4 regions of the Variovorax sp. F042 genome follow, and region 4 is predicted to be linked to each of the others. Evidence: predicted binding sites of a transcription regulator. Region 4 holds the regulator's gene; each other region holds the start of a gene.
The links. Region 4 encodes sigma-54, which starts transcription at its own class of promoters, with help from an activator protein. Its sites were predicted from a motif close to TGGCANGNAANCTGCTTT; they were not measured.
Positions count from the first base shown of each region.

Region 1: a site for sigma-54 is predicted at 2,597-2,614, ahead of ACZYSP_RS24330 (ammonium transporter). Genes of this name have one in related genera too.
Region 2: a site for sigma-54 is predicted at 3,070-3,087, ahead of ACZYSP_RS06455 (transglutaminase family protein). Genes of this name have one in related genera too.
Region 3: a site for sigma-54 is predicted at 3,920-3,937, ahead of ACZYSP_RS33710 (isopenicillin N synthase family dioxygenase). Genes of this name have one in related genera too.

Region 1 is NZ_JBVASX010000009.1:69,072-74,429, reverse strand. It holds gene ACZYSP_RS24345 (PaaI family thioesterase) at 1-326, shown strand, start outside; gene ACZYSP_RS24340 (acyltransferase family protein) at 256-1,476, opposite strand; gene ACZYSP_RS24335 (LytTR family DNA-binding domain-containing protein) at 1,640-2,533, shown strand; gene ACZYSP_RS24330 (ammonium transporter) at 2,685-3,887, shown strand; gene ACZYSP_RS24325 (M14 family metallopeptidase) at 3,998-4,933, shown strand; gene ACZYSP_RS24320 (M23 family metallopeptidase) at 4,958-5,358, opposite strand, start outside.
Region 2 is NZ_JBVASX010000001.1:1,344,359-1,349,716, reverse strand. It holds gene ACZYSP_RS06455 (transglutaminase family protein) at 1-2,996, opposite strand, end outside; gene ACZYSP_RS06450 (DNA internalization-related competence protein ComEC/Rec2) at 3,168-5,358, shown strand, end outside.
Region 3 is NZ_JBVASX010000020.1:74,009-79,366, forward strand. It holds gene ACZYSP_RS33695 (ABC transporter ATP-binding protein) at 1-1,225, opposite strand, end outside; gene ACZYSP_RS33700 (BMP family ABC transporter substrate-binding protein) at 1,230-2,336, opposite strand; gene ACZYSP_RS33705 (VOC family protein) at 2,405-2,791, opposite strand; gene ACZYSP_RS33710 (isopenicillin N synthase family dioxygenase) at 2,886-3,887, opposite strand; gene rutR (HTH-type transcriptional regulator RutR) at 4,094-4,801, shown strand; gene rutF (NADH-dependent FMN reductase RutF) at 4,814-5,358, opposite strand, start outside.
Region 4 is NZ_JBVASX010000003.1:161,729-167,086, reverse strand. It holds gene lptA (lipopolysaccharide transport periplasmic protein LptA) at 1-444, shown strand, start outside; gene lptB (LPS export ABC transporter ATP-binding protein) at 441-1,235, shown strand; gene rpoN (RNA polymerase factor sigma-54) at 1,253-2,854, shown strand; gene ACZYSP_RS13610 (phospholipase D family protein) at 2,865-4,472, shown strand; gene ACZYSP_RS13605 (LysE family translocator) at 4,480-5,127, opposite strand; gene ACZYSP_RS13600 (YceI family protein) at 5,147-5,358, opposite strand, start outside.

The DNA of each region.
Region 1 (5,358 bases), on a different contig from region 4:
GCGCGGAAGACATGGAGCAGTTCGCCGGCTTCCTTCATGCGGGGATGATCTCCGCGTTGCTCGACACCGTGAGCGGCTACGCGGCCGGCACGCTGGCGGGCCGCGTGATGACTTCGCACTTCTCGGTCAACTTCATGTCGCCCGCGGTGGGCAGTGCCTTCGTGGCGCGCGGGCGCGTGGCGAAGGCCGGGCGCAAGCAGGTGTTTGTCGCGTCTGAGCTCTATGCGCAGCCCGTAGGCAAGGGCGACGATGCGCTCAAGCTCGTGGCGACGGGGAATGCAATCCTCGTTCCCGTGGACGAGCTTCAGCTGAAGCCGCGCGCCTGAGCTTCAGCCCGAACAGCGGCCGCAGCACGTTGAAGCGGCGGATCAGCCCATCCGTCAGCGCCCAGCAGCCGAAAAGCGTCAACGCCACCAGCAGCGCGGGCTCGATCACCGGGCCGAGCGCGAGCGGAGCCAGCGCGGTCACGCCGACGATGATCAGCGTCTGGTGCAGCACGTACCACGGGTACACCGATTCGTTGGCCCAGCGCAGCCAGGGCCACGGGCGGTTCAGGTGGCGGTGGCCATGGCCGAGGATGGTGGCGACGGCCAGCCACAGGTAGAGCATGCGCAGGGTGTCCATCAGCGGGCCGGCGGCCGGGCCCTTCGCGCCGGTGCGCAGCGCGATGAAGATGGCGATCACCGCGACTGCCAGCGCGAGAGACACGCGGCGCAGCCGCTCCAGCTCTTTCCACACGCCGGTGTCCACGCCCATCCAGTAGCCGTAGAGAAACATCGTGAAGTAAAGGCTGTGCAGGTGGAAGTCGCGCACCAGGTTGTGCGTGGCCGGAAAGCGCGAGGCCAGCAGCATCGTGAAGACGAGCAGCGGCACCACAGGCAGCAACAGCAGCTTCCAGCCACGCAGGCCGTTGAAGCCGCGGCGCAGCCACTGGCCGGCGGCGGAGTTCCACAGCGGCAGCGTCAGCGCGACCAGCGCCGTGTAGGTAAAGAGGTAGGGCAGGTACCAGAGATGGTTCCAGGTGATGCCGAACTCCGCGCCATCGAAAGCCCGCTTCGGCCACGGCTCGGCCATCGACAGGTAGCGCAGCAGGAAGGCGCCGAAGCCCGGCGCCACCAGCCCGTTGGCCACGCCTTGCGCATAGGCCTGGTAGGGCACGATCACCGCCATGCCGAAGGCCAGCGGCAGCATCAGCCGCAGGCCCCGGCTGCGCAGCAGGCCCCAGGTGCCCTGGCCCCGGCTGAGGAAGCCGAGCGATACGCCGGAGACCAGGAAGACGAGATCCATGCGCCAGAGGTTCAGGATGCGCATCGGCCACTGCAGCCATTCGGCCGCATGCGGGCTCTTGAGGTGCCACGGCCAGTCGGCCACGTAGTACATGCCTACGTGATAGAGGATGACGAACAGGAAGGCCAGCGCGCGCAGGGCGTCGATGTCGTGGCGGCGATGGTCGGGCGGGAGAGTTGGTGTGGTCATCGGGGGCTCCTTGAAGCTGGAAGCGGCGATGCTCGGCCTCGTGTTCCCCGCGTGGCACGCCCGGGGGACGGATCGCCCGCGCTTTGTGACGAGCGGTGGCCCTGAGGGACGAAACTGGACGAAATTCGCCGCCCCAAGGCCCGTTTTCGGGAGAATCCCGGCCATGGGAGACCCCCGCAAGAACCTGTACGAGCGCTACGAGCCAGTCCGCCGCTACGTGGAGGTGGCGTTCTGGATCGTTCTGATGACGCTTCAGGCCGTGTTCAGCACGATGGTGGCGATCGTCGACGTGCGCACGCGCGCCGTGCCGCGGGCCAACTGGGAGGTTGCGACCTGGGAGGGTTCGAGCCACCTGGTGCTGTTGTTGCTGGTTCCGGCGCTGGTTGCCGTCGAGCGCCGGTTGTCGCCGCTGGTGCGCACCCACGTGCTGCGCTTCGTGGCCTGGCATGCGGTGGCGAGCGTGGTCTTCAGCGTGATCCACGTGGTGGGCATGTTCGGGCTGCGGGCGCTGGTCTATGCCATGGCCGGCGAGCGCTACGACTTCGGCGGCTGGGCCAGCCAGTGGGGCTACGAGTACCTGAAGGACGTGCGGGTGTACGCGAGCATCGTCTTCGGCATCTGGGCGTACCGGCTGTTCATGTTGCGGCTGCAGGGCGAGGCGCGGGTGCTCGATGCGCCCGAAGCACCGGCGGAGCCGGAGCCCGTCGAACCCGAAACCCCGCAGCCTGCGCGCCCCGAGCGCTTTCTGGTGCGCAAGCTGCGCCGCGAATTCCTCATCGCGGCTACCGACATCGACTGGCTCCAGGCCGAGGGCAACTACGTCGGCCTGCACGTCAACGGCCACGACTACCTGCTGCGCGCCACGCTGACCGACTTCCTGACCCAGCTCGACCCCGCCCGCTTCGTGCGCGTGCACCGCAGCCACGCCGTGAACCTGGGGCGTATCAAGGAAATCGAGCCGCTGGACGGTGGCGACGCCCGGCTGCACATGCACGACGGCACCACCGTGCCCTGCAGCCGCCGCTATCGGGACGCGCTGCGCGCCGGGGCGGGCTGATCCGGTGCATCGTGGGCTGAGTAAAGCCCACTATTGGTTCGCAACGCACCATCGAAGAGCTTTAGGCACCATTTTTGCTTCATTGGCCCGCCGCTTCGGGTGATTCGGGTGCGGCGCACCAATTCAAGCCAAAAATCAGCAAGAAGCTCCAATGGACGCACTCAAACAGGGCGCAGACGCGCTGTTCATCCTTCTCGGCGCCATCATGGTCCTGGCCATGCACGCCGGTTTTGCTTTTCTCGAACTGGGGACAGTGCGCAAGAAGAACCAGGTCAATGCGCTGGTGAAGATCCTGGTCGACTTCTCGGTCTCGACCATCGTGTATTTCCTGGTGGGCTATGGCGTGGCCTACGGCACGCATTTCTTCGTGAGCGCCACCGAACTGTCGGCAAGAAGCGGCTACGAGCTGGTGAAGTTCTTCTTCCTGCTCACCTTCGCGGCGGCCATCCCGGCCATCATTTCGGGCGGCATTGCCGAGCGCGCCAAGTTCTGGCCGCAGCTGATCGCCACAGCGGTGATCGTCGGCTTCGTCTACCCGCTGTACGAGGGCATCGCCTGGAACAAGCACTTCGGCATCCAGGGCTGGATTGCCTCGCTCACCGGCCATGAGTTCCATGACTTCGCGGGTTCGGTGGTGGTGCACGCGGTGGGCGGCTGGCTCGCGTTGCCGGCGGTGCTGCTGCTGGGCGCGCGGCGCAACCGCTACCGGGGCGACGGCTCGCTGAGCGCGCATCCGCCGTCGAACATTCCGTTCCTGGCGCTGGGCGCGTGGGTGCTGTGCGTAGGCTGGTTCGGCTTTAACGTGATGAGCGCGCAGAGCATCGACAAGATTTCGGGCCTGGTGGCCGTCAACTCGCTGATGGCGATGGTCGGCGGCACGCTGGTCGCGCTGGCCATGGGCAAGAACGACCCGGGCTTCGTCTACAACGGCCCGCTCGCGGGGCTCGTGGCCGTGTGCGCCGGCTCCGACCTGATGCACCCGCTGGGCGCGCTGGTGGTGGGCGGCGTGGCGGGCGCCATCTTCGTCAAGATGTTCACGCTCACGCAGAACAAATGGAAGATCGACGATGTGCTCGGCGTGTGGCCGCTGCACGGCCTGTGCGGCACCTGGGGCGGTATAGCGGCGGGCATCTTCGGCACGCAGGCGCTGGGCGGCATCGGCGGTGTGAACGTGTGGGCGCAGCTCATCGGCACCGTCATCGGCGTGGCATGGGCGGGGCTGGCGGGCGCGGCGGTGTACGGCGCGCTGAAGGCCTCGCTGGGGCTGCGGCTGTCGCAGGAGGAGGAGTACGACGGCGCCGATCTGTCGATTCACCACATCTCGGCCACGCCGGAGCGCGAGGTCAACTGGTAGTCACCAGTGCGGCAGGGCGGGTCTGTGTTTGCTTCGCGCAGGGCCGCTCAGCACGAACGCGCGCCCTGTAGCAAACTTGCCGGACCGCTTCGTTCCATTTTCTGACGCCCATGACCCAATCTCCCCCCGCCCTCGAAGTCCTCCCCCGCGACCTCTCCGCCTACCGCAAGGGCAACACCGGCGTCGACTACGTGCACCGCTTCGAGTCCGGCAAGCCCGGCCCGCACGTGCTGATCAACGCGCTCACGCACGGCAACGAGATCTGCGGCATGACGGCCGCCACCCACCTGCTCGACAACGACGTGCGCCCGAAGATCGGCACGCTCACAGTGAGTTTTGCCAACGTGGCAGCGTACGAGTCCTTCAACGAAGCTCTGCCCTTCGACAGCCGCCAGCTCGTGCACAACCTCAACCGCATCTGGTCGCCCGAGTGGCTCGATGGCACCGAAGACAGCCCCGAGCTGAGCCGTGCGCGCATCCTGCGTCCGGTGGTGGACGCGGCCGATCACATCCTCGACATCCATTCGACCAGCCAGCCCGTCGTGCCGTTCTGGGTGTACCCGGCGTTCGAGCGCAATGCCAAGGTCGCACTGGCCATCGGCCGCCCGTTGGTGCACCTCGTGATGCCCGACGGCCTGGGCTCGGGCACGCCGCTGATCCAGTACGGCAGCCACGGCGGCCCGGACGGCAAGGGCGTGGCGATGGTGGTCGAGTGCGGCCAGCACTTCCTGCGCTCCGCGTCGGAACTGGCCACAGCCGTCACCTACGACTTCCTTGCGTACTTCGGCCTTGTCGACAAGGACCCGGCCACGCCGCCGCCCGAACCGCAGCGGCGCTTTCAGCTGCTGCAGACGTATGTCATCAAGTCGGCGGACTTTGCGTTCGTGCGGCCGCTGATCGGCTTCGAGACCTTTGCGAAGGGCGAGTTGATCGCGACAAACGGCGACGAGGAAATCCGCGCGCTGTGCGACGACTGCACGATCTTCATGCCGGCGCAGCGCGCGATCGTGGGGCGCGAGGCTGTGTATCTGACCAAGCCGATTTGAGGCTGAGCCGGTCTCCTGTCTGCCTCAGGCCGCGATGAACAACGCCGGGTCCACCATCGCCCGGTTCAGCATCACAGACCAATGCAGGTGCGGCCCCGTCACCCGGCCGGTCGCGCCCACGGCGGCCAGCGGCTCGCCGGTCTTCAGCACGTCGCCGACCTTCACATCGACCCGGCTCAGATGGCAGTACATCGTCAGCAGGCCGCCACCATGGTCGAGCCACACGGTGCCGCCGTTGAAGAAATAGTCCCCCGTGTCGATCACCTTGCCGGGTAGCGGCGCCAGCACCGGCGTGCCTGTGCCCGCCGCGATGTCCATCCCGCTGTGCGGATTGCGCGACTGGCCGTTGAACACCCGGCGCAGGCCGAACGAACTTGAGCGGCGGCCCGGCACGGGCACGCGCATCTGCAGTGACGCATCCGCCC
Region 2 (5,358 bases), on a different contig from region 4:
ACGCCCATCGCCTGCATCTGGCCCACCAGCGGGAAGCGGAACTCGAAGTGCGGCGCGAACCAGTCGGCATCGAAGGCGAAGCCAGCCTGGCGCATCTCGCTGATGACGTCGTCGAAGTCCATCTTGACGAAGGTCGGCAGCAGGAAGCGGTCGTGCAGCTCGGTGCCCCAGCGGGTGACGGGGGCCTTGTAGGGCTCGTCCCAGAAGCGGGCGACCAGCGCGCGAATGAGCAGCTGCTGCGCGATGCTCATGCGCGCATGCGGCGGCATTTCAAAAGCGCGCAGCTCCAGCAGGCCGAGGCGGCCGGTGCTCGAGTCGGGCGAGTAGAGCTTGTCGATGCAGAACTCGCTGCGGTGCGTGTTGCCCGACACGTCGATCAGGATGTTGCGCAGCGTGCGGTCGACCAGCCAGGCCGGCATGTTCTGGCCGTAGATCTCGCGGTTCTTCGCGATTTCCTTCAGGGCGATTTCCAACTCGTAGACCTGGTCGTTGCGGGCCTCGTCCACGCGCGGCGCCTGGCTCGTCGGGCCGATGAACATGCCCGAGAACAGATAGCTCAGCGACGGATGGTTGTGCCAGTAGAGCAGCAGGCTGGCCAGCAGCTCGGGCCGGCGCAGGAAGGGGCTGTCGGCGGGCGTGGCGCCGCCCATCACGAAGTGGTTGCCGCCGCCGGTGCCGGTGTGGCGGCCGTCGGTCATGAACTTCTCTGCCGACAGGCGGGTTTCGAACGCGGCGTTGTAGAGAAACTCGGTGTGGTCGACCAGTTCCTTCCAGTTGTGGGCCGGGTGGATGTTGACTTCGATCACGCCCGGGTCGGGCGTGACGGCCAGCATCTTCAGTCGCGGGTCGCGCGGCGGCGGGTAGCCTTCCATCACGATGCGCACGCCCAGGTCGCGCGCGGTGGCTTCGACCGCCGCAACCAGGTCGAGATAGTCCTCCAGGCGCGCGAGCGGCGGCATGAAGACGTAGAGCACGCCCGAGGCATTGCCCTTCTTCTCGGCCGAGGGGCCGTTGGCCCGGCGCGGGTCGCGCACTTCGACGCACAGCGCGGTGCGCGTGACCCAGTGGGCTGATTCGCCGCGCAGCGGCTGGCGGGTGGTCGATTTGTCGGTGGACTCATCGGCCGCTGCTGCAGCCGCCGTATCGCCGCTCGCCGCATCACCGGGGCTTTGCATGCGTAGCGACGCAGGCACCACTGGCGGCGTGCCGAAGGTGTAGGGCACGTCGCCGAGGCCTGCAGCACCGGCCACACCCGTGCTGTAGCGCGCACGGTAGTCGGCCGCGCTCGGCAGGGCGCCGCGTGGCGCGGTCGGGTCGCGTTCGATCAGGTAGGGGTAGTCGCCCTTGCTGGCCCACGGCTGCGAGTCGAGCGGCAGGCGGTAGCCCATGGGCGAGTCGCCGGGGATCAGGTAGAGCCGGTCGTCGCGCAGGAACCAGGGGCCGGTCTTCCAGGCCGGGCCGGCGAGCGCGGGGGCGTCGCCGTTCGCATTGCCGGGCTCGATGGGCAGCATGTAGCCGATCACCGCGTCGAGCTTCTGCGTGAACACGCGGCGCAGGCGCACGCGTTCGAGTTCGTCGTCGAGCTTCGACTCGAAGGGATCGACGTTCACCGGCAGGCGGCGTTCGCGCCAGAGGTAGTAGTAGATGTCTTCGTAGCCGGGCTGGATGTAGCGCTCGGTCAGGCCGAGCTTGTGGGCCAGCACGGTGGTGAAGCGGCGCGCGTCCTCGCTCGTGTAGTGCGTGGGAAAACGCTCGTCGGCAAACAGTTCGGGGTCGTGCCACAGCGTCTGGCCGTCGGCGCGCCAGAAGATCGACAGCGCCCAGCGCGGCAGTTGCTCGCCCGGGTACCACTTGCCCTGGCCGAAATGCAGGAAGCCGCCCTTGCCATACTCGGCGCGCAGCTTGTGCACTAGTTCGGTGGCGTAGCCGCGCTTCGTGGGGCCGAGGGCGTCGGTGTTCCATTCGGGCGCGTCGCGGTCGCTGGTGGCCACGTAGGTCGGCTCGCCGCCCATGGTGAGGCGCACGTCGCCGGCCTTCAGGCGCGCGTCGACAGCGTCGCCCAGGGCCAGCACTTCGGACCACTGCTCTTCGGTGTAGGGCTTGGTGACGCGCGGCGATTCGTAGATGCGCGTGACCTTCATCTCATGGCCGAACTCGACCTCGGATTCGTCGACGCCGCCCTCGATGGGCGCCGCGCTCGAAGGCGTGGGCGTGCAGGCCAGCGGAATGTGGCCTTCGCCGGCCAGCAAGCCCGAGGTGGCGTCGAGGCCGATCCAGCCTGCGCCCGGCAGGAACACTTCGCACCAGGCGTGCAGGTCGGTGAAGTCGACCGTGGTGCCGCTCGGGCCGTCGAGCGCCTTCACGTCGGGCGTGAGCTGGATCAGGTAGCCCGAGACGAAACGCGCGGCCAGCCCGCAGTGGCGCAGCAGTTGCACCAGCAGCCAGCCCGAGTCGCGGCATGAGCCGCTGCCGCTGGTGAGCGTTTCTTCCGGCGTCTGCACACCGGGCTCCATGCGGATCAGGTAGTTGACGTCTTGCTGGACCTGCTGGTTGATGCCGACCAGGAAGTCGATGGTGCGCTGCTCCTTGCGATCGATCTTGTCGAGGTAGGCCTGCAGCAGCGGCGTGGGCGCTTCGGTGACGAGGTAGGGGGCGAGCTCTTCAGCCTGCGAGGCCGTGTACTTGAAAGGAAAGTTCTCGGCCTGCGGCTCGAGGAAGAAGTCGAAGGGGTTGTAGACCGCCATCTCGACCACGAGGTCGACCGTGACCTTGAACTCGCGCGTCTTCTCGGGGAACACGAGCCGCGCCTGGTAGTTGGCGAACGGGTCCTGCATCCAGTTGACGAAGTGCTCGGCGGGCTCGACCCGCAGCGAATACGAGATGACGTTGCTGCGGCAATGCGGCGCGGGACGCAAGCGCACGACCTGTGGGCCCAACTGCACCAGGCGGTCGTATTTGTAGTGGGTGACGTGGTGGAGAGCGGCGTGAATGGACATGCGTTTTTGTGTGCAGTACTGCGAGATTGCATCGAAAAGATGTCTCTTGTGAGACGCATACTAGCCCAGATGCCAAGCAATTAACGCGCCACTGAGCGTGACTTTGGGGAGGGTTTGCATCATGGGTTCGGGAGTTTTTCGTTGACGCCGTTTCGTGCGTCTGGCGGTGCCATGGGTGGAGCGGGGGCGTTCGTGGCGCTGGGTGGCTCGCTGCTGGGAGCGGCCTTGCAGTTGCAGCAGGCGGTGCTTTGGCCGGCGTGGGCCTACGCCGGCTTGCTGTTCGTGGCAGTGGCCGGCCTGTGGTGGCGACGCATGCCGGGCAGGGGCCTGATGCTCATCGCCTTGCTATGCGGCGCGATGGCCGGCGCAGGGCTTGCGGGATGGCGCGCGGCGGTCTATGCGAGCGGCGCGCTCGACCCGGCGCTCGAAGGGCGCGACCTGCAGGTCACGGGCGTTGTGTCGGAGATGCCCCAGCGCAACGAAGCTGGAACGCAGTTCCGCCTGGATGTCGAGTCCGCGGGTTGGGCTGATCCGGATGCGCAGGGGCGGCCCGCGGTGCCCGATCGCATTGCACTCGGCTGGTATGCCGAAGGCTCGAGCCTGTGGAGCCGTGCTTCCGAAAGCCGCACGCCCTTGGCCAGCACAGTCGGCTCCCTGCACGCCGGCGAGCGATGGCGGCTGACGGTGCGTCTGAAGGCGCCGCACGGCAGCCGCAATCCCCATGGCTTCGACAGCGAACTCTGGATGTGGGAGCAGGGCCTGCATGCCAGCGGCTATGTGCGAACCGGCGCGCGCGATGCGGCACCCATGCTGGTGGCAAGCACGTGGTGGCATCCCATCGAACGCGCACGCGAAGCCGTACGCGACGGCGTCTTCGAGCGCGTGCCCGACCGCGCGCAGGCGGGCGTGATCGCGGCCCTGGTCACCGGCGACCAGAGCGCCATCGACCGCTCGGGCTGGGACGTGTTCCGCGCCACGGGCGTGGCACACCTGATGTCGATCTCCGGCCTCCACGTCACGATGTTTGCCTGGCTGGCCGCGCACGTCGTCGGCCTGCTCTGGCGGCGCAGCGCGCGGCTGATGCTGCGCTTGCCGGCGCAGCAGGCAGCGTTGATAGGCGGCGTGCTGCTGGCCACGCTCTACGCGCTCTTCAGCGGCTGGGGTGTGCCCTCGCAGCGCACTGTGTGGATGCTGGCGACGGTCGCGCTGCTGCGCCTCACGGGCCGGCGCTGGCCTTGGCCGCATGTGTGGCTGCTGACGGCGGCCGTGGTGGTCGCGCTCGATCCGTGGGCCTTGATGCAGGCCGGCTTCTGGCTGAGCTTCGTGGCGGTGGGCGTGCTGTTCGCCACGGACGCCGCGGTGCCGGGCGAGCGGAAGACCGGTGCCGCTTCCCGCCTGTTGCTGTTCTTTCGCGAGCAATGGGTCATCACGCTGGCGATCACGCCGCTGAGCCTGTTGCTGTTCCAGCAGGTGTCGCTGATCGGCCTGCTGGCCAATGCGGTGGCGATCCCCTGGGTCACGCTCGTGATCACGCCGTTGGCCATGCTGGGCGTCGCCGTGGCGCCGCTGTGGGACCTTGCAGCCCGGGCCGTGCAGGTGCTGGCGCTGCTGCTGCAATGGCTGGCCGGGCTGCCGTATGCCACGCTGTCGATGGCCGCGCCGCCTTTGTGGATGGCCGCTTGCGGCGTGGCCGGCGGTGCATTGCTCGCCATGCGGCTGTCCTGGTCGCTGCGCAGCCTCGGCATTCCGCTGCTGCTGCCAGTGTTGCTGTGGCAGGCGCCCCGGCCGGCGGCCGGCGAATTCGAGCTGCTCGCTGCCGACATCGGCCAGGGCAACGCGGTGCTCGTGCGCACCGCCACGCACAGCCTGCTCTACGACGCCGGCCCGCGCTACAGCCTTGAAAGCGATGCCGGCCATCGCGTGCTCGTGCCGCTGCTGCGGGCGCATGGCGAGCGCCTCGACACGCTGGTGCTGAGCCACCGCGACACCGATCACACCGGCGGTGCGCCCGCGGTGCTCGCGATGCAGCCGCGGGCCGAGCTGCTGAGTTCCCTCGAAGCCACGCATCCGCTGCAGGCGACGCTGGCGGCACGGCGTTGCGAGGCGGGGCAAGCCTGGACCTGGGACGGCGTGCACTTCGAGGTACTGCATCCGTTCGACACCGACTACCGCGGCTTCACCAAGCCCAATGCCGTCTCGTGTGTGCTACGCATCGGCAACGGGCGCGCGGCGGCGCTGCTGGCCGGCGACATCGAGCGACTGCAGGAGGCCGCGCTCGTCGTTCGCACGCCGCAGCTGCTGCGCGCCGACGTGCTGCTGGCGCCGCACCACGGCAGCAAGACTTCGTCGAGCCCGGCCTTCC
Region 3 (5,358 bases), on a different contig from region 4:
CGGCCTTCTGCGCGACCGAGCGCACGCCCTGCACGTCGAAGGCGCGCACCGCTTCCTGCGTGTCGCTCTGGATGCGGCCGCGGCGCAGGCGCCACACGGGGCCGTAGCGGCCGGTGTGCACGCGGCCGATGGCGTAGTTCTCGGCGACAGAAAGGCCACCCGCGAGCGCGAGCCCGTAGCGGTCGGCCGGAATGGCTGCAATGCCGATGCCGCGGCGTGCCGATGCGGCCATGGTTTTCAGGTCGCCGTGGCCTTCGAGTCGTATCTCGCCTTCCGTGGCTTCACCCGGCAGGCCCATGATCGCGCCCGCCAGCTCGCCCTGGCCGTTGCCGCCTACACCGGCCAGGCCGTAGATTTCGCCCGCGTGCAGTTCGAGATTCACGCCGTCGAGCACGCGCCGGCCTTCGGGCGAGGCGGGTGTGCGCAACCCGCGCACCGAAAGGCGCACGGGGCCGCGCGATGCGGTCGAAGCCTGGAATCCTTGCGTGGCAATCGATTCACCCACCGTGAGCTTCACCAGCTCGGCGACCGATGCTTCGCCCGGCTTCAGCGTGGCCACCGTGCGCCCGCCGCGCATCACCGTCACGCGGTCGGCATACGTCTTCACATCGGCCATCTTGTGCGTGACCAGCACCACGGCGGAACCGGCGCGCGCCAGGCCCTGCACCGTCTGCAGCAGGCGCGCGGCCTCCTGGTCGGTCAGCACGGCCGTGGGCTCGTCGAGGATCAGGATGCGCGCACCCGCGAGCAGCACCTTGAGGATCTCCACGCGCTGCTGTTCGGCAATCGACAGTGCATCGATGCGTTTCGACGGATCGATGTCGAAACCCAGCTCCGAGGCCTTGTTGCGGATGTCGCGCTCGATCTCGCGCAGCCGCTCGCCATGGCTTTGAAATTCGGCCGGCGGCGGCGCGGTGAGCAAGATGTTCTGCGCCACGGTGAACGGTCGCACCAGCTTGAAATGCTGGTGGACCATGCCGATGCGGTGCTTCGCCGCGTCACGCGGACCGGCGAAGCGCACCGCGTTGTCGTCCACCAGCAGCTGCCCGGCCTCGGGCGCATAGAGCCCGGCCGCGATGTTCATCAGCGAAGACTTGCCCGCGCCGTTCTCGCCCAGCAGCGCATGCACTTCGCCCCAGCGCGCGGCAAAGTGAGCGTCGGTCAGCGCCGCGAAGCCGTCGAAGGACTTGCGGATGCCAGTGAGTTCTAGCGCGTTGTTGGGCATGAAATTACTTCTGCGTGACCACGCCCTTGACGAACCAGTCCATCTTCCACAGGTCCGCATCGGACAGCACCGCGCCCTTGGCAACGCGCTCCTTGCCGTCGCGGTCGGCGAGCGGGCCGGCGTAGACCTGCTTGCCCTTCATGATCGCGTCGCGCTCGGCGGTGATGACCGCGGCCTTGTCCTTGGGAACGGCGGGGCCGAAGCCCGCGATGTCGGTGCCGCCGTCCTTCATCTCGATGAAGGCGCCGTACTGCGCGGGCTTCCAGTTGCCGGCCATCACTTTCTTCAGCTCGGGCGTCAGGAAGCGGTCCCACACCCACACCGAAGAGCAAAGCGTGGCCTTGGGCGCGAACTGGCGCAGGTCGCGGTGGTGGCCGGTGCCGTACACGCCGCGCTCCTGCGCGACGATCTGCGGCGTGGGGCTGTCGACGTGCTGGCCGATCACGTCGGCGCCCTGGTCGATGAGCGCGGCGGCGGCGGCGCGTTCCTTCACCGGGTCGTTCCAGGCGCCGGTGTAGATCACATTGACCGTGGCGTTCGGGTTCATCTTCTGCGCGCCGAGCGCGAAAGCGTTGATGGTCCAGTTCACCACGCCGAAGGGGTTGGCCGCGACGAAGCCGAGCTTGCCGGTCTTCGATGCAGCGCCGGCGGCCATGCCGCAGAGGTACTGGCTTTCGTAGGTGCGGCCGTAGAACGATTCGAGGTTGCTGCCGTTGGTGGTACCCGAGCCGTTGAGGAAGGCGACATCGGGGTACTTGGCGGCCAGGTCCTTGAAGCTGTCGGAATAACCGAAGGCCGTGCCAATCACGATGTTGGCGCCGCGCTGGATGAACTTCTCCGCCGCGGGCTTGATGGCCGATGCGTCTTCGGGCACGTTCTCGACGAACTGGATCTTCTGGCCGATTTCCTTTTCGATCTTCACGCGGGCCTCGTCAAAGGCCTGCGTCCAGCCGCCGTCGTTCTTCGGGCCGAAGTAGAGCATCGCGATCTTCGGCTTGTCCTTCAGCGTGAAGCCGTCGGCGGCTGCGGCGGGCAGTGTGGTGAAGAAGGCGCCGCTGGCCGCGATGGTCATCGCGAGGCCCAGGCCGGGAGTGAGGGTGCGCAACTGCATGGGACTACCTTTGGTGAGAGGCTTTGAAGAAAGGGAGGACGGAAAAAAGAGAACGAGCGCAGCGCATGTCACATCATGAAGTTGATGCGGAACACATTGCCCTCGGGATCGAGCAGCACCGATTGGTACCAGTTGTAGTAAGTGACGTACGGCGGCTTGATGAGCGTGGCGCCGGCTTCGAGCGCGACAGGCACCATGCGGTCGACGTCGGCCTGGCTGTCGACGTCGATGTTCAGCAGGAACTTGACGCCGCGTGTGTCTGAAAACTCGCTCAGGTGCAGCAGTTCGTAGGCATCGAGTGCGTTGAAGCCAAGGCTCGACTTGCCGGTGTCCAGGCCTCGGAAGATGGGTGAGCGAATCGCTTCGATCTCTTTGAAACCGAATACTCGCTGGTAGAAGCCGCTGAGTGCGACCACGTCTTTTGCGAAGACGTTGACGTAGGAGAGGTGGGCCATGTCAGTTGCTCATTGGGCGTTTGCTGTTGTTCTTGTTCGGGGTGCGAGCACGCCGTCGGCGTGATCGCACCCCGAAGAACAGCAGGCAGTCATTTCAAGCCATCGCCTTCGTGCCACCAAAGGTCGTCTGCTTGACGAACTTCGACGTCAGGTGGTCCCCAGAAGAAATCGGCGCGTACTTCGCCGACTCCCCTGGCGCGAGGCAGCTAGGCAGGCACTCGACCATCGCGTCGTAGTTCGGCTGATGGAAGAACACCAGCGATTGCCGGCGATTGGTGCTCGCGATCTCGAAAGGCGGATTGATCACGCGGTGCAGCGTGGACACCCACTGGTCGTTGGTCCACTGCATCATGAGGTCGGCGATGTTGACCACCAAGCCGCCTTCGACCTGCGGCACGTCGACCCACTGGCCGGCCTTGTTGAACACCTGCAGGCCCTTGTCGTCGGGCAGCACGATGGTGAGGCTGCCGTAGTCGCTGTGCGCCCCCGCGCGCAGCTGGCCGGGCAGCGGTTGCTCGCGCTGCGGCGGATAGCTCAGCACGCGGAACATGCTGATGTGCTTGTCGATCTTGTCGTCGAAGAAGGTCTCGGGCAGCGACAGGCCGAGCGCAAAGACACGCATCAGCGAGCGCGAGAGATCGCTCATCGCCTCGAAGTAGCCTTCGTAGGCTTCGCGGAAGCCTTCGATGGGCGGCCAGCTGTTGGGCTCGAAGTGCGGACCGGCGGCGGGGCCGCGGTGGTAGTCATCTTGCGGCACGTTCGACGGGCCGATAGAGAAAGATTCCTTCAGGTCGCCGGGAGCCGCTTCTTCGAGGCTGTACGAGAGCCCTTCCTCGCCCACCGCGCTGTAGCCGCGCACCGCGTCTTCGCGCGGGCGGTCGACCTTGCGCTTTTCACCCAGCGGCATGTCGAAGAACTTGCGCGAGAGCGACGACACGCGCGAGATCAGCTCGGGCGCTATGCCGTGGTTCGTGATGACGAGAAAGCCGATGCTGCGGCAGGCCTCGTCGACCTTCTTCGCGACCTCGGCCTTGCCTTCGGCGGTGCCCGCGAAGTAGGGCTCTAGATCGATGATGGGGACAGACAGCAGGGTCATGGCAGGTTCCTCATGCTTGGCATGCCTTTCGCCATGCAACGTCTGTGCCAGTTGGACCAAATGGACAAAACGCATTCGTCGCGTCAGCATGGTGCGCAACGACGCGCTGCGAAGGCTGCTGCGGCGCAAGGCGATGCACCACGGCCTTACAGTGGTGCGCTGTGTTGCCTGCCGATTCACCAACGAACGAACAAGAGCGAGGGAAGATGCCGAAGACCAAAGCGCTGGCTGCCAGTGCCAGCAAAGAGAAGAGCCCAGCGCGCAAGCGCGCAAAACCCGCGGTGCGCAGCGCGTCCGCGGTGAGCCGCCGGCTGCGCCAGATCGAGGACAAGCGCAACGCGATCCTCGGTGCGGCGCTGGGGCTGTTCTCCCGCTTCGGCCTGCATGGCACGTCGATCGACCAGGTGGCGGCACGCGCCGATGTATCGAAGAGCAACCTGCTCTACTACTTCGCGAACAAGGAAGAGCTCTACGTCAACGTGCTGCGCGATCTGCTCGCGCTGTGGCTCGAACCGCTGCGCGGCTTCAGTGCCGAGCAGGACCCGGCGGAGGCCATCGGCGACTACATCCGCCGCAAGCTGGTGGTCTCGCGCGACAGGCCCGATGCATCACGGCTCTTCTGCCTGGAAATGATCCAGGGCGCGCCATTGCTGCGCGACGAGCTCGACCGCGAGCTGCGCACGCTGGTGGAGAAAAAGTCGGAGGTGATCCGTGCGTGGGTCGAGGCGGGCAAGCTGGCGCCCGTCGATCCGCATCACCTGATCTTCGCGCTGTGGGCGGTGACGCAGCACTACGCGGACTTCGGCGTGCAGGTGCAGGCGCTGTCGGGGCATACGCTGGACGATGAGGCGTTCTTCGAGAAGACCGTCGAGAACGTGCAGCGCATCTTTCTTCAAGGCATTACGCCGCGCTGATTCAGGTGGATTTCAGTGCGGCGGCGCCGCGATCTCGTGATAGCGCCGGTCGAAGTAGATCAAGCCCTGCGTCGCACCACCGATGGCAATGGCCACCGCTTCGCAGAACAGCACGTCGTGCGTGCCCGCGCTCGTCGCATGCACCACGCGGCAGTCGAAGGACACGGCTGCATCGTCGAGCATCGGCGAGCCAGTGGTCTTGCGGCTCCACTGGCCGGCGGCGAAGCGCTCATCCATCGGCGTCTTGCCGCCGAACAATGCGGAGAGCGACTGGTGTCCCGCTGCCAGCACGTTCACGCACAGCACGCCGTTGGTCTTGAATGCCGGGTACACCGAGGCCGAACGGTTCAGGCATACCAGCAGCGTCGGTGGCTCGTCGGTCACGCTGCACACGGCCGATGCCGTGAAGCCGGCGCGACCCGCGGGGCCGTCGGTGGTGATGATGTTCACCGCCGCGCCCAGCCGCGCCATCGCGTTGCGGTAGTCGGCCTTCTCCAGGCTCGGCAGCAGGCCGGCGGGGTTCGATGACGATGAAGCAGCGTGGGAGGCCATGGCAT
Region 4 (5,358 bases):
GGCGTGGTCACGGCGGCACCGGGCAAGCGGGCCTACTACAAGCAGAAACGCAATGCGCCCGACGAGTGGATCGAGGGCGAGTCGGAAGTCATCGAGTACGACAGCCGCGCCGACAACGTCAAGTTCATCCGCAACGCCACCATGCGCCGCCTGCTTGGCGCTACGCCGAACGACGAGAGCCAGGGCGCGCTGATTGTCTACGACCAGAGCAACGACACCTACACGGTCAACGGTTCCACTGTGCCGCCGAACACCGCCGTCAACGCGTCCACCCCGGGCGGGCGCGTCAAGACCATCCTGACCCCCAAGGCCGCCACCGCACCGGCAGCCGGTGCCTCAGCTCCGGCCGGCGCGAAGGCGGCGCCGCCGGCGCCCACGCCCGCACCCGGCAAGGGCCTGCGCCAGAGCACCACGCTCAGTGACCAGGGAGAAACCCGCAAGTGATCGAAACCGCAGGAACGCAGGACGCCAACGGCGCACCGGGCAGCCGCCTGATCGCGCGCGGCCTGAAGAAGAGCTACGGCAGCCGCACGGTCGTGAAAGACGTCTCGCTCGACGTGCAGAAGGGCGAAGTCGTCGGGTTGCTCGGGCCGAACGGCGCGGGCAAGACCACCTCGTTCTACATGATCGTGGGGCTGGTGCGCGCCGACGCGGGCGACATCAGCATCGACGGCGAGCCCATCGCCCACATGCCGATCCATCGCCGCGCCCGCATGGGCCTGAGCTACCTGCCGCAGGAAGCCTCGATCTTCCGCAAGCTCACGGTCGAGGAAAACGTGCGCGCCGTGCTCGAGCTCCAGAGCGAGCCCGACGAGAACGGCAAGATGGCGCCGCTGTCGAAGCAGCACATGGACGAGCGCCTGGCCGAGCTGCTGGCCGACCTGCGCGTCGACCACCTGCGCGATTCGCCCGCGCTCGCGCTGTCGGGCGGCGAGCGCCGCCGCGTCGAAATTGCGCGTGCGCTGGCTACGCAGCCGCGCTTCATCCTGCTGGACGAGCCCTTCGCCGGCATCGACCCGATCGCGGTGATCGAGATCCAGCGGATCATCAGCTTCCTGAAAGAGCGCGGCATCGGCGTGCTCATCACCGACCACAACGTGCGTGAAACGCTGGGCATCTGCGATCACGCTTTCATCATCAGCGACGGGCATGTGCTGGCACAAGGCACACCCTCGGAGATCGTCGACAACGCCGAAGTACGCAGGGTGTACTTGGGCGAACACTTCCGCATGTAAGGGCGGGAGCGGTTCCCATGAAGCAAGGGCTATCCCTTCGCGTCTCGCAGCATCTGGCGTTGACGCCACAGCTGCAGCAGTCGATCAGGCTGCTTCAACTCTCCACGCTCGAACTGAGCCAGGAGGTGGAGCAGATGCTCGACGAGAACCCGTTCCTCGAGCGCACGGCTGAAGAAGCGGCGCGCGAGGAATTCGGGCTCGACACGGCCGATGCCCCGGTGCCGCGCGACGACGGCGGCGATAGCGGCGACGGCGAAAGCGACTTCGCTTCGCCCGCCGCCAGCGCGTCCACTGCTTCCACCGAAACCAGCACCACCACCACGGCCGACACCGACGGCCCCGCTGCCGAGATCACCGAGCGCGAGCCCGACTGGGAAGGCGACGGCACCGTCGACATGGCGCCCGACGACAGCGAATGGGGCAGCGATGCGCCCGCGCGCCAGAACAACCTCGGCGACGACGAACGTGCCGACGCCACCGAACTCGCGCGCAGCCAGGAGTCGCTGCAGTCCTTCCTGCACCGCCAGGCCCTGAGCCTGCGCCTGAACGAGAACGACAGCGCCGCGCTGCGCTTTCTCATCGAATCGCTCAACGACGACGGCTACCTGGAAGACTCGCTGCCCGCACTGGCCTCGGGCCTGGCCGGCGACGACAACGACCAGTTCGACGACCTCGTGCATCACTTTCAGGTGGCGCTCGGCCTGCTGCAAAGCCTGGAACCCGCCGGCGTCGGCGCTCGCGACCTCGGCGAATGCCTGGGCATCCAGCTGCGTGCCCTGGCCCGCGAGGACGAGACCGACGAGGAAGAGCTGGTCCGCAAGACCGCCATCGCCATCTGCAAGCAGCCAATGGAGCTGCTCGCGCGCCGCGACTTCAAGCGCCTGGCCACGCTCACCCGCAGCAACGAGGAGCTGGTGCGCTCGGCGCTGCAGATCATCGCGCGGCTCGAGCCCAAGCCGGGTCGGCGCTTCGTCGACGTCGAGCGCAACATCGTCATTCCCGACGTGATCGTCACCAAGACGGGCCGCGGCACCAATGTGAAGTTCCGCGTCATGCTGAACCCCGAGGTGATGCCGCGCCTGCGCGTGCACGACATCTATGCCGGCGCACTCAAGTCGCACAAGGGCGAAGGCAGCCAGGCGCTGTCGCAGCGGCTGCAGGAGGCGCGCTGGTTCATCAAGAACATCCAGCAGCGCTTCGACACCATCCTGCGCGTGAGCAACGCCATCGTCGAGCGGCAGAAGAGCTACTTCGTGCACGGCGAACTCGCGATGCGCCCGCTGGTGCTGCGCGAGATCGCCGACGAACTGGGCCTGCACGAATCGACCATCTCGCGCGTGACCACCGCCAAGTACATGGCCACGCCCTTCGGCACGGTCGAGCTCAAGTACTTCTTCGGCTCGGCGCTGGGCACCGAAACCGGCGGCAATGCGTCGAGCACCGCGGTGCGCGCGCTGATCAAGCAGTTCGTCAGCTCCGAGAGCATCAAGAAGCCGCTGTCGGACAGCCAGATCTCCGAGATGCTGAAAGAGCAGGGCATCGAGTGCGCGCGCCGCACCGTGGCCAAGTACCGCGAGGCGCTGCGCATCGCGCCCGCCAACCTGCGCAAGGCCCTGTAGAAAGCCACCGATGACCCGTCGCCTGCCGTCGCTTTCGCGTTGTGGGCATTGGGTTTTCGTCATGGCTGCGGTCTTGCTGTTCGCAGGCTGCGCCACATTGCCCGACGAGGCGCCGCGCCCGCCCACCAAGGCCATGGCCGTGTCAGCCGACACCGCGCTCGGCAAGATCGCGCTGGCCTCCCAGCCCGACCCCGACCTGAGCGGCTTTCGCCTCATGCCCGGCGGCGACTTCGCCTTCGACACCCGTATCCAGCTGGCCCGCCGCGCGCAGCTCACGCTCGACGTGCAGTACTACCAGATCGAGAACGACGAGACCGGCCGCTACCTGATGCGCACCCTGCGCGACGCCGCCCAGCGCGGCGTGCGCGTGCGGCTGCTGATGGACGACCTCTACACCTCCGGCGAAGACGAGCTGCTGCTCGGCCTGGCCGCCACGCCCAACGTGGAGCTGCGCCTGTTCAACCCGTTCCCGGCCGGGCGCGGCAGCCTGCTGAAGCGCTTCAGCGCGTCGCTCTTCGACTTCAGCCGCGTCAACCGCCGCATGCACAACAAGCTGTTCATTGCCGACGGCGCGATGGCGGTGGCGGGCGGGCGCAACATCGGCAACCAGTATTTCAGGCGCACGGCGGGGGAGAACTTCCTCGACCTCGACACCTTCGTCACCGGCGCGCTGATCCCGCGGCTGGGCAGCCTGTTCGACCAGTACTGGAACAGCATCTACGTGCGGCCGATCCAGTCGGTGGTGGCCAGCGACCTGTCGCGCGAGGAGCTGCAGAAGCGCTTCGACGTCGCCACCGGCCTCGACACCACGCCACCACCGCCGCCGCCCGCGCCCAACGACCTGCTTGGCTACAGCCCGATGGCGGAAGACCTGAACGCCGGCAAGCTCGGACTGATCTGGGCCACCGCAGAGGCCTACGCCGATTCGCCCGAGCGCGTGATCGGCAAGACCACGTCCTACGGCGGCGTGCCGCTGCTGGACGTCGACAGCGTGCGCTACAACGTGGTCGAGCAGATGCGCCGTGCGCGCTCCGAGGTGACCATCGTCTCGCCCTACCTCATTCCGGGCGCCTCGGGGCTGGAGGTGATGCGCGAGATCCGCGGCCGCAACGTGAAGATCAGCGTCGTCACCAATTCGCTGGCCGCCACCGACGAGCCGCTGGTGCACACCGCCTACCGCCGCTACCGGCCCGACATGCTCAAGCTCGGCGCCGACCTCTACGAACTGAGCTCCACGCGCACCCGGCGCAGCGTGCGGCTCGGCCTGTTCGGCACCTCGGTAGGCAGGCTGCATGCCAAGTCGGCGGTGATCGACCGGCGCATTCTTTTCGTCGGCTCGATGAATTTCGATCCGCGCTCGGAGACGCACAACACCGAGATCGGTCTCTTCATCCGCAGCCCCGAGATGGCGCAACAGGCGCTCAAGCTCATCGACGTGCTCAAGCAGCAGGGCGCCTACCGGCTGCGCTTTGCCGAGGGCAGCAACGAGTCGCGCATCGAATGGGTCAGCGACGACGCCGGCAAGCTCACCGTGCTGAGCGAGGAGCCCGACTCCGGCTTCTGGGACCGGACCATGCTCGAATTGCTGGCGCCGCTGACGCCGGAGAGCCTGTTGTAGCGTCGGCTCAGTTGCCGCGCACGGCCGACCAGATCAGCCGCAGGCCCAGCAGCCCCATCACGCCGCCGGCGGCCCGGTCGATCCAGACCTTGTAGCGCAGGTAGGTCGAGCGTGGCGCTGCCGAGGAAAGCGCCAGCGCCACGATGGCGTACCAGCCCGTCTCGATGCAGAAGATGACCGCCGGCACCGCCAGTGCGAGCACCAGCGGCACCTCGCGCGGCAGGAAGGCCGCGAAGATGCTGGCGTAGACCACGGCAGTCTTCGGGTTGCTGACCTGCGTGGCCAGGCCCAGCAGGAAGGTGCGGCCGCTGCGGCCCTGCTGGCGCGGCGACCCGTCCGTCTCTTGCGCCGCCACGGCCAGCGGCTGCCGCGCGCCGCTCCAGATGCGAAAGCCCAGGTAGACGAGGTAGGCGCCCCCCAGGCCCTTGATGGCCACGTACAGCGCCGGCACGGCCAGGAACGCCGCCTGCAGCCCGGCCAGCGCGGCGATCGCGAAGACCAGCCCGCCGGCACCCATGCCCAGCGCTGCGGCCAGTCCGTCGGTGCGCGAGGTCACGGCGGTGCGGGCCACCATCACGAAGCTGGGGCCGGGACTCATCGCGCCCACAGTCATGGCGCCGGCGATGCCGAGCAGCGAAAGGGTGGTGTCCATCATGGCCTTGCCTTCTCCGGTGTCACTGCACGTTGACCGCTTCGACCTGCACCAGCAGCTTCACCTTGTTCTCGAAGCCGAAGTTCAGCCCCCAGGTGATGCCCCAGTCGCTGCGCTCCACGGTCGTCTCGAAGTCGCCGCCGCACACCTGGCGGTTGATCAGCGGGCTCAGGTAGCAGTTGAAGCGCACGGCCTTCAGCGTCACCGGCTTGGTCTGGCCCATCAGCGTGAGCG